3 regions of the Streptomyces sp. NPDC050422 genome follow, and region 3 is predicted to be linked to each of the others. Evidence: riboswitches for the same ligand, from Rfam matches in the RefSeq annotation. Region 3 holds a riboswitch; each other region holds the start of a gene.
The links. A riboswitch is a leader RNA that binds a small molecule or an ion and turns the genes downstream of it on or off. The one in region 3 is predicted to bind cobalamin.
Positions count from the first base shown of each region.

Region 1: another riboswitch for cobalamin. It lies ahead of ACIBJG_RS15720 (ribonucleoside-diphosphate reductase subunit alpha); the one in region 3 lies ahead of ACIBJG_RS31670 (cobalamin biosynthesis protein).
Region 2: another riboswitch for cobalamin. It lies ahead of ACIBJG_RS07275 (ABC transporter substrate-binding protein); the one in region 3 lies ahead of ACIBJG_RS31670 (cobalamin biosynthesis protein).

Region 1 covers NZ_JBITIE010000009.1:106,996-110,249, forward strand. Annotated here, with positions in the region: gene ACIBJG_RS15720 (ribonucleoside-diphosphate reductase subunit alpha) at 1-1,526, opposite strand, end outside; cobalamin riboswitch at 1,666-1,797, opposite strand; gene ACIBJG_RS15725 (GNAT family N-acetyltransferase) at 1,845-2,357, opposite strand; gene mctP (monocarboxylate uptake permease MctP) at 2,478-3,254, opposite strand, start outside.
Region 2 covers NZ_JBITIE010000004.1:214,065-217,318, reverse strand. Annotated here, with positions in the region: gene ACIBJG_RS07280 (FecCD family ABC transporter permease) at 1-240, opposite strand, end outside; gene ACIBJG_RS07275 (ABC transporter substrate-binding protein) at 300-1,367, opposite strand; cobalamin riboswitch at 1,403-1,590, opposite strand; gene ACIBJG_RS07270 (hypothetical protein) at 1,710-1,862, opposite strand; gene ACIBJG_RS07265 (acyl-CoA dehydrogenase) at 1,859-3,254, opposite strand, start outside.
Region 3 covers NZ_JBITIE010000023.1:74,730-77,983, reverse strand. Annotated here, with positions in the region: gene ACIBJG_RS31680 (anion permease) at 1-1,202, shown strand, start outside; gene ACIBJG_RS31675 (hypothetical protein) at 1,228-1,485, shown strand; cobalamin riboswitch at 1,647-1,778, shown strand; gene ACIBJG_RS31670 (cobalamin biosynthesis protein) at 1,913-2,941, shown strand; gene ACIBJG_RS31665 (cobyric acid synthase) at 2,938-3,254, shown strand, end outside.

The sequences.
Region 1 (3,254 bases), on a different contig from region 3:
CAGCGGGCGTTGGAGCGCCCGGCCTGCTCGGTCGGGTAGAAGTTGATGTCCACGACCCGGTCGAGGAAGGTCACGGCGGTACGGACGGTGGCGTCGAGCCGCTCCCAGTCGATCGTGCCGCCCTCGACGAACGCGCCGAGGTTGACCGAGCCGAGGTTGCAGACGGCCGTCTCGCCGTCGTCCGTGACCTCCAGGATCTCCGTGCACAGGTTCGACGAGTGCACGACACGGCCCGGTTCGGCGGTCTGGTTCGCGGTCCGGTTGGAGGCGTCCTTGAACGTCATCCAGCCCTGGCCGGTCTGTGCGAGGGTCCGCATCATCCGGCCGTACAGCTCACGGGCCGGCATGGTCTTGCGCGCCAGGCCCTTGGCCTCGGCGGCCCGGTAGGCGGCGTCGAACGCGTCGCCCCACAGGTCGACCAGTTCCGGCACGTCGGCGGGGGAGAACAGCGACCAGGTGCCGTCCGCGTCGACCCGGCGCATGAACTCGTCGGGGATCCAGTGCGCCAGGTTGAGGTTGTGGGTGCGCCGCTGGTCCTCGCCCGTGTTGTCGCGCAGCTCCAGGAACTCCTCGATGTCCGCGTGCCACGTCTCCAGGTAGACGGCGGCGGCGCCCTTGCGCCGGCCGCCCTGGTTGACGGCGGCGACGGAGGCGTCGAGCGTCTTCAGGAACGGCACGATGCCGTTGGAGTGCCCGTTGGTGCCGCGGATCAGCGAACCGCGGGCGCGGATGCGGGAGTACGAGAGGCCGATGCCGCCCGCGTGCTTGGACAGGCGCGCCACCTGGTGGTAGCGGTCGTAGATCGAGTCCAGCTCGTCCAGCGGGGAGTCCAGCAGGTAGCAGGAGGACATCTGCGGGTGCCGGGTGCCGGAGTTGAAGAGCGTGGGGGAGGAGGGCAGGTAGTCCAGCCGGCTCATCAGCCCGTACAGCGCGGCGACCTCGTCCAGGGCGCGCTCGGAGGTGTCCTCGGCGAGCCCGGAGGCGACACGCAGCATGAAGTGCTGCGGCGTCTCGATGACCTGCCGGGTGATCGGGTGGCGCAGCAGGTAGCGGCTGTGCAGGGTGCGCAGGCCGAAGTAGCCGAAGCGGTCGTCGGCGCCGTCGGCGAGCGACTGCCCGACCAGCGCGTCCAGGGCGGCCGCGTGGAGCGTGACGAACTCGGCGGTACGGTCCGCGATCAGGCCCTCGCGGTGCCCGACGGCGACGGAGGCGGAGAACGACGTCGCGCCCTGCCCGGCCGCCTCGTCCGCGATGGTGCGGGTGAGGAGGCGGGCGGCGAGCCGGGAGTAGGCGGGGTCCTCGGAGATCAGGCCCGCGGCGGCCTCGGTGGCCAGCGAGCGCAGTTCGGCCTCGTCCGACCGGGCGTTGCGGCCGCGCAGCGCGGCGGCGGCGACGCGTCCGGGGTCGGTGTCGGGCAGATCGGCGGTGAGGTCGGTCAGGGTCCGCAGGAGTACGGTCCCCGGTCCGTCGCTCGTGGTTCCCGTTGACTCGGCCACGGAAACCGGATCGGCTGGCGCGATGGTCACGCGGTGCTCTCCCTCGCTCGGCTCGGGGCCTTCGGGGGAGCGGGGGCAGCCGGACGGAGCGGGACCCGGCAGGGCAGCGCTCCGTGCGGCGTCCACCGGCCCATCCACGAGGCCCGGACGTCTGGGCATCCGGATCGGTCGAGCCGGATGCGCTGTCGGCAGGACCTCGGACTCGGGGGTGCGCAAATGCACACCGAATACACCGTTGCGGGACAGTTCCGGATTCGCACCGGATTTCCCTGCGGCGACAGCAGGCATGAGCATACATGTGGGGGCTGCCGGTTGCGGCAGCCCCCACATGTTGTGTCGTGCTCGCTGTTACGCCGGAGGGCGCAGCTCCAGACGGTACGTCAGCAGCTTCAGGTCCTCGATGGGGTTCCAGTCCTTCTCGGGGGTCCGTACGAAGCCGAGGCGCCCGTAGATCCGGTGGGCCCCGAGCATCGCCGGCTGCGTCGACAGGACGAGCCCCGTGACCCCCGCGGCGCCCCGTGCGCGGTCGATGCAGGCCCGTACGAGCGCCTCGCCCGCCCCGGCGCCGCGGGCCTCGCGGGAGACCGCCAGCATCCGGAACTCGGCCTCGTCCGCCGCCGCGATGTCGGCCCACGGGTTGCCCGGCGGGGCGTAGGTGACCCCGCCCAGGACGCGGCCCCGCGCGTCGGCCGCCACCAGCACCTCGGCCTCGGCGGCCCGGCGGGGTACGTCGCGCAGCTGCACCAGGTACGGATCGTCGGCACCGTAGTCCAGGAGCCCGTCGCCGAGATAGGCCTCGGCGGTGATCTCGCCGAGGAGTGTGTGCTCGGCGGGCTCGACCGGCCGGATCGCTATGTCCATGGGCGGAAGTCTGCCGCACGCGGGGGCCGGAGCCGCAAGGGTTTTTCTGCGGGACACGCGAACGGGCCGCCGCACCCCAGCCCGCAGGGGTGCGGCGGCCCGCTCACGCGTATCCGGCGGTCAGTGGCCGCCCGGCGCACCGGCGGTGGCCGGCGGGAGCTCCGCCTTCACGCCGGGGTCGCCCGCGTCCGCGGTGTAGTCGCCCGGGGAGGTCTCGTCGATCCCGGCGGGCGCCTTGACGGCGTTCAGGACGAACGTGAGGACGATGACCACCACGACGTTCAGCACGATGGCCGTCAGGCCGATGTAGCCGATCTCGCCGAGGCCCGGGATCTCCTTGGAGGACCCGCCGAAGTGCTTCTGGGTCGGGCTGGCGACCCCGTACGCGGCGAGCGTCCCGTAGGCCATGCCGACCGCCCAGCCCGCGAGCAGCGCCCAGCGGTGGAACCACCGGGTGAACAGCCCGCCGACCAGGGCCGGCATCGTCTGGAGGATCCAGATCCCGCCCAGCAGCTGGAAGTTGATCGCGACCGTCTTGTCCATGGTGAGGACGAAGGCGAGCGCGCCGACCTTCACCAGCAGCGACACCAGCTTGGAGACCTTGGTCTCCTGCGCGGGTGTCGCGTCGGGCTTCAGGAAGTCCTTGTAGATGTTGCGGGTGAACAGGTTCGCCGCGGCGATCGACATGATCGCGGCGGGCACCAGCGCACCGATGCCGATCGCGGCGAAGGCCACGCCCGCGAACCAGTCGGGGAACATGTTCTCGAACAGCTGCGGGATGGCCAGCTGGCCGTTGTCCACCTTGACGCCGGCGGCGATCGCCATGAAGCCGAGCAGTGCGAGCAGGCCCAGCATCAGCGAGTACAGCGGCAGGATCGTGGTGTTGCGGCGGATCAC
Region 2 (3,254 bases), on a different contig from region 3:
GAGCCCCGCGCCGCAGACCGCGGCGAGCAGGGTGCGCGGCATGCGCAGGTTCCAGATGATGCCGTCGCGGATCGGGCTGAGCCGCGACTCACCGGCTCCGAGGTGGGAGGCGACCGTGGACCAGACGTCGGCGACGGAGATCCGGGCCGGGCCGATGGTGACGGCGAGGGCGACGGACAGGGCGAGCAGCAGGAGTCCGGCGGCCCACAGGAGCCCGCTGCGGATGCCCCGCGTGGACAGGACACCCCGGGTGCACCCAGCCGCGTCCTCGCGCGGTGGCGCGGCCTGTTCGCTGTCCGTCACCCCGCGAGCCCGAAGGTACGCAGCCCGGCGGCGACGCGTTCCACGCCTTCGACGGTCCGGATCGTCGGGTTCATGGCCTGGCCGCTGAGCAGCACGTAGCGCTTGTGCCGGACGGCGTCCATGTTCTTCGTGACGGGGTTGGACTCCAGGAAGGCGATCTTCTTCGCGGCGCTCTCGGCGGTCTGCGACTTGCGGGTCAGATCACCGATGACCAGCACGTCCGGGTCGCGGTCGGCAACGGTCTCCCAGTTGATCTGCGGCCATTCCTCGTGGGTGTCGGCGAAGGCGTTCTCCGCGCCGAGTTCCCGCGTGATGATGCCGGGCGCACCGCAGCAGCCGGCCAGGTACGGGGCTTCGGAGTTGGCGAACCAGTACATCAGGGAGGTGCCGGAGGCGTCGATGCCCCCGGTCGCCTTCCGCACCCGGGCGCGCAGCTCGGCGACGAGCTTCTCGCCGCGCCCGGGAACGCCGAACACCTTGGCCAGGTCGCGCACCTCGGCGTAGACGCTGTCCATGGTCAGGGCGCCGGTGCGGACGCCGTCGCCGTCCTTGCTGTTGTCCTTGGCGGTGCAGTCGGCGGGCGAGACGTACGTGGGGACACCCAGTTTCTCGAACTGCTCGCGGGGGGCGACACCGCCCTTGGCGAGGGTCGATTCGAAGGAGGCGCTGACGAAGTCGGGCTCCTGGTCCAGGACCTTCTCCGACGAGGGGCGGTTGTCGGAGATCCTCGGGACGCCCGCGTTGGCCTTCTCCAGCCCCTTCAGTACCGGATCGGTCCAGGTGGCCGTGGCGGCGAGCCGGCCGGCGAGGCCGAGCGAGAGCAGGATCTCGGTCGATCCCTGGTCGACCGGGACGGCGCGCTTCGGCGCCGCGTCCACGGTGACGGTGCGTCCGCAGTTCTTCAAGTTGACCGGATAGCCGTCGGCTCCCTGGGACTTGGCGGCGGTGCCGTCCTTGCCGCCGCCGCAGGCCGTCAGCAGGATCAGGGCGGCGGTGAGCAGGGCGGCGGAGCGGGCGCGGCCGGTTATGGGCGGCACGGAGTACCTCGGCGTCTCTGGGCCCATGCGCGGGGCCCGGTGTACGGAGTTCCGCGGCCCGGTACCGGACCGTGGGCGCCAGCAGGTCTTCGGACTCGGGTTCATGCGGACGGGACGCCTTCCCGGGAAACCGTGGGTCTCCCAGTGGCCGTGGCCCCGCCCGTCCCCCTCACCGCTGCGCGTCAGTTCCGGATTCGCACCGGATTCCCTGACCCCTACGTGGAGTTCGACTGGCTCCGGGCACGCTACCACGCACCTCCGCGCAGCTCAGCGGCAGTGCACCCCGGCGGTACGGGGCGGTGGGTGCGGCCGGGGCCGCGTGCCGCGCACCACCCCGGCCGCGGGGTGTCCGGGAGGCCCTCGCTCCGGTTACGCCTTGCGGCGAACCGATTCGCCACCACTGGTGAGCGGCCCCCCGCACCACCGTGAGAGCGCGGCGGCGGTGCCCCAGAAGGCCAGCAGGACGACACGCAGACCCAGCCGCCGGACCGCGTCCGCCGTCCGGTGCGGTGTGCCCGTCATCGCGCGCCCCCAGCCGGTTCCCGGGCCACGGTGGTGTGCCAGGCGGCGCCCGGGTCGTCGTACGCGTCGGTGTAGTGGGCTCCGGCGATGGGCCAGTCGGCGAGCAGTTCCCCGGGCAGTGCGAAGGATGCGGCCAGTTCCGGGAGATGGCGGCTCACCGCGGCGACCAGCTGCTCGGTGGCTTCGGTCAGTCCATCGACCTGACCGGCGGTCAGGTGGCCTGCGGCCAGTAGGTCGCCGCTGTTCCGGGCGACCCAGCGCAGCGCGAACAGCCGGGCCAGCTCACCCAGCCGCTCACGGGCCCCGCCGCCGGGCAGAGCAGCGAGCGCGTTCTCGTACGCGTGGGCCGCCTGCCGGTACGCATGGGCCTCGACGCCCCGCAGCGCGGGGCCGGACGCCGCGTTCCAGCGCTCCAGCGGGCCGCCGCCGGGGACCTGCGCCATCCGTGCGGCCGCCCGGGCGAACCAGATGCGCTCCACCTGGTCCAGAAGCCGTCCGAGGAACCGGAGGTCGGCGAGGTCACCGCTCGGAGGGCCGGCGGCGGGCTCCTCCTGCGGGGTCCGTGCCGCGTCGAAGAGCAGGCCGGCGGCCGCCCGGGAGTGGATGGCCAGATTGTCGCCCTCGGCGGTGATGGCGCCCTCGATCCCGGTGACGAGCTCGGTCATGCCGTTGTTCTCCAGCAGACCCTGGGCGCCGCACCGTTCCCGGCACTCGACCATCACGGACCGGGCCTGCCAGGTGATCCATCCCTTGGCGATGTCGACCAGCCGCTCGGCCGCCTCCCGCTCCGCGGGCGGCCGCGCAGCGGCCTTCTCCCACCGGTCGAGTACGCGCCGGTGCAGCAGGCTCATCGCGAAGACGGTGGCCATGGCCTCGGCGAGGGGGCCGTGGTGGCTTCGGTGGGCGACGACCGGCACCGGCGGCGCCGAGCGGCCCCCCGAGACGAGGCGGTGGCCTCCGTAGCGGACGGCGACGGCCAGCGTGGCGCGTGCGGAGCCCACCGCACTGGCGCTCATGCAGATCCGGCCCGTGGTGACTCGTCCGATCGAGGCGAGGAAGCGGCGCCTGCGCCCCTCGGTGTCGCTGCGGAACACCCCGTCGTCGCCGACCCGCCCCTGCGCGCCGCCGAGCAGCGCCCCACGGCCCACGAAGACCTGGTCGAAGGAGGTCAGGCAGTGGTCGACCGGACTGCCCATCCGGGCGGGAAGCCGGCGCACCCGGATCCCGGGCAGGGCCCGGGCCGCGTCCGTGAGCGGCACCAGCAGCAGGAAGACCCCGTGGTCGGAGCCGTCGACGATCAGCCGGGCGGCGACCAGCCCCGACTTGGGGCCGCCGGCCGGGCTGGTGTTGGGCATGAACTTCTGCGCACCGGCATGCGGGGTGTGCAGCACG
Region 3 (3,254 bases):
GTTTCCACGACACCGCCAACGCGATGGCCACCACCATCTCGACCGGCGCACTCAAACCCAAGACAGCGGTGGCCATGTCCGCCGTTCTCAACCTCGTAGGCGCGTTCCTGTCGGTGGAGGTCGCCAAGACGATCTCCGGCGGGATCGTCAACGAAGACGGGCTCAGAACCGAGGTCATCTTCGCGGCGCTCGTCGGCGCCATCCTGTGGAATCTCCTGACCTGGCTGGTCGGCCTGCCGTCCAGCTCCTCCCACGCACTGTTCGGCGGCCTGATCGGCGCCGCGGTGATGTCGGCGGGCTGGTCGTCGGTCGACGGCGGCACCGTCGTCACCAAGGTGCTGCTCCCCGCGATCGCCGCACCGGTCGTCGCCGGAATCGCCGCACTGCTGGCCACCAAGCTGACGTACCGCATCGGCGGGAAGGTCACGGGCGGCGCCCAGGAGAAGGCCACCGCGAAGGGTTACCGCGCCGGCCAGATCGCCTCGGCCGGGCTCGTGTCGCTCGCGCACGGCACCAACGACGCACAGAAGACCATGGGCATCATCACGCTCGCCCTGGTCACCGGCGGCGTCCTCTCCCCCGGCTCCAACCCGCCGGTCTGGGTCATCGTGTGCGCCGGTCTCGCCATCGCACTCGGTACCTACCTGGGCGGCTGGCGCATCATCCGCACCATGGGCAGCGGCCTGACCGAGCTGAAGCCGCCGCAGGGCTTCGCCGCCCAGACCAGTGCGGCCACCGTCATCCTGGCCTCCTCGCACCTCGGCTTCTCCCTCTCCACCACTCAGTCGTGCTCCGGTGCCGTCATGGGTGCGGGCCTCGGCCGCAAGGGGGGCGTGGTCCGCTGGTCCACCGCCACCCGCATGTTCGTCGCCTGGGGCCTGACCCTGCCGGCCGCAGGTCTGGTCGGAGCGGGCGCCGAGTTCCTCACCAAGCAGGGCACCTGGGGTGTCGTGGTCGTCGCGGCGCTGCTGATCGCGGGCTCCGGTGCGATCTGGGTGCTGTCCCGCCGCAAGCCCGTCGGGCACGGGGACGTCGCCCCGGGCGGCCAGGACGCGGACGCCGAGCCCGCGGGCGTCGTCACCACCGCCATCGCGGCCGTCAGCCCGCCGCCCACCACGGCTGCCCAGACCCACGAACTCACGGCCACCATCCCGGCCCCCGCCGGACCGGTCACCGACCCGGCCCGACCCGCCACGGTCTAAGAGCCTCCGGTAAGGACAGATCCACATGAACATCGACTGGGCAGCCCTCGGCACCGTCTTCGGCGTCTCCCTCGTCGCCACCGTCGCGCTCGTGGGCCTCTTCACCCTCGGCATCGTCGGCCTCTCCAAGCAGCAGGAACCGGCCACGCAGGGCGGATCGGCGAGCGGTTCGGCAGGTGGCTCGGCGGGCGGTTCGCTCCTGCTGGTCCGCGCCGGCGCGTACGTCTGTTTCGGACTGTGCGCCGCGGCCGTGGCCTACGGCATCTATCTGATCGTCGCCTGAGCCCCACCACCCCCTTCCCGCTCATCCGCATCGGGCCGGACGCACCTCGTGTGCGTACCGGCCCGATGTGCGTCTCAGCACACTGCACCGTCGCAGGTCAACGGCGAGTTGACGGGTGTTCGCGGGGCGTGGTGGACTGCCGGAGCCATTACGGCGACAGCAGAGGAAGCCGGTGCGAATCCGGCGCGGTCCCGCCACTGTCACCGGGGAGCAGTCCCCCACCACGGAAGTCACGGTCCACGCAAGCGGACTGGAAGGCCGGGGGAACTGCGGATCCGGAAGCCAGGAGACTCTCGTCGCCGTCACGTCGAACCAGGGCGCGGACCCTGAGTGAGGACATATCGCCATGCCCGGCTGCCGTGCGTCCGTCCCTGTGCAACCCATCCCAGGTCCCCAGGTCCTTCGAGGCGCAACGGCCGGCTGAACCGTGCGTGCCGATCGCGTCTTCGCGTACGGCGCCACGGCCGGTCTGATCGGCGATCTGCTGCTCGGTGACCCCCGCAGGGGGCACCCGGTCGCCGCCTTCGGGCGGGCCGCGGCAGGCGTCGAACGCCGTCTGTGGCGCGACCACCGCGGGTGGGGCGCACTGCACACCCTGGTCTGCGCCGGAGGCGCCGCCGGGGGTGCCGCACTGGCTGCCCGTGCGCTGCGCCGCCACCCCGCCGCGTCCGTCGCCCTGACCGCCGCCGCCACCTGGTCCGTCGTCGGCGGTACGTCGCTGGGCCGCGAGGCCCGGTCGATCGGCGACGCCCTGACCGCGGGCGATCTCGACCTGGCCCGGGAGCGGCTGCCGCATCTGTGCGGCCGTGACCCGCAGTCCCTGGACGGTCCGCAGATCGCCCGCGCCGTCGTGGAGTCCGTCGCCGAGAACACCTCGGACGCCGTGGTCGGCGCCCTGGTGTGGGGTGCGCTGGGCGGCGTCCCCGGACTCGTCGGGTTCCGGGCCGCCAACACGCTCGACGCGATGGTCGGCCACAAGTCGCCCCGCTACCGGCGTTACGGCTGGGCCTCGGCCCGTCTCGACGACCTCGCGGGCTGGCCGGGCGCCCGGCTGACGGCCCTCCTCGCCGTCGCGGCAGGAGGAGACCCGCAGGGCGCGGTCCGGGCCTGGCGGGTCGACGCGGCCAAGCACCCGAGCCCCAACGCGGGCCCGGTGGAAGCCTCGTTCGCCGGTGCGCTCGGCGTACGGCTCGGCGGGACGCTCGCCTACGGCGGCCGGGTCGAGCACCGTCCCGTGCTCAACGGGGAGACGGGCCGTGCGGTGGAGCCCGCGGACATCGAGCGCGCCGTACGGCTGTCGCGCAGGGTCAGCGCGCTCGCCCTCGGCGTGAGCGTGGCGGCCCGGCTGGGCGCGGGGCTCGCGGCCCGGCGGATCGCCGGCCCCCGCACCTCAGCACTCCGTACGGCACCCCCTCGTACCGCAGCACCCCGACTCTCTGGACGGAGACCGACATGAGCGGCGGACTGCTGGTCGCCGGGACCACCTCGGACGCGGGCAAGAGCGTCGTCACCGCGGGCATCTGCCGCTGGCTGGTGCGCCGGGGCGTGAAGGTCGCGCCGTTCAAGGCGCAGAACATGTCGCTCAACTCCTTCGTCACCCGCGAGGGCGCGGAGATCGGCCGCGCCCAGGCCATGCAGGCCCAGGCCGCCCGGGTGGAGCCGACCGCCCTGATGAACCCGGTGCTGCTCAAGCCCGGCAGCGACCGCTCCAGCCAGGTCGTCCTGATGGGGCGTCCGGTCGGCGAGATGAGCGCCCGCGGCTACCACGG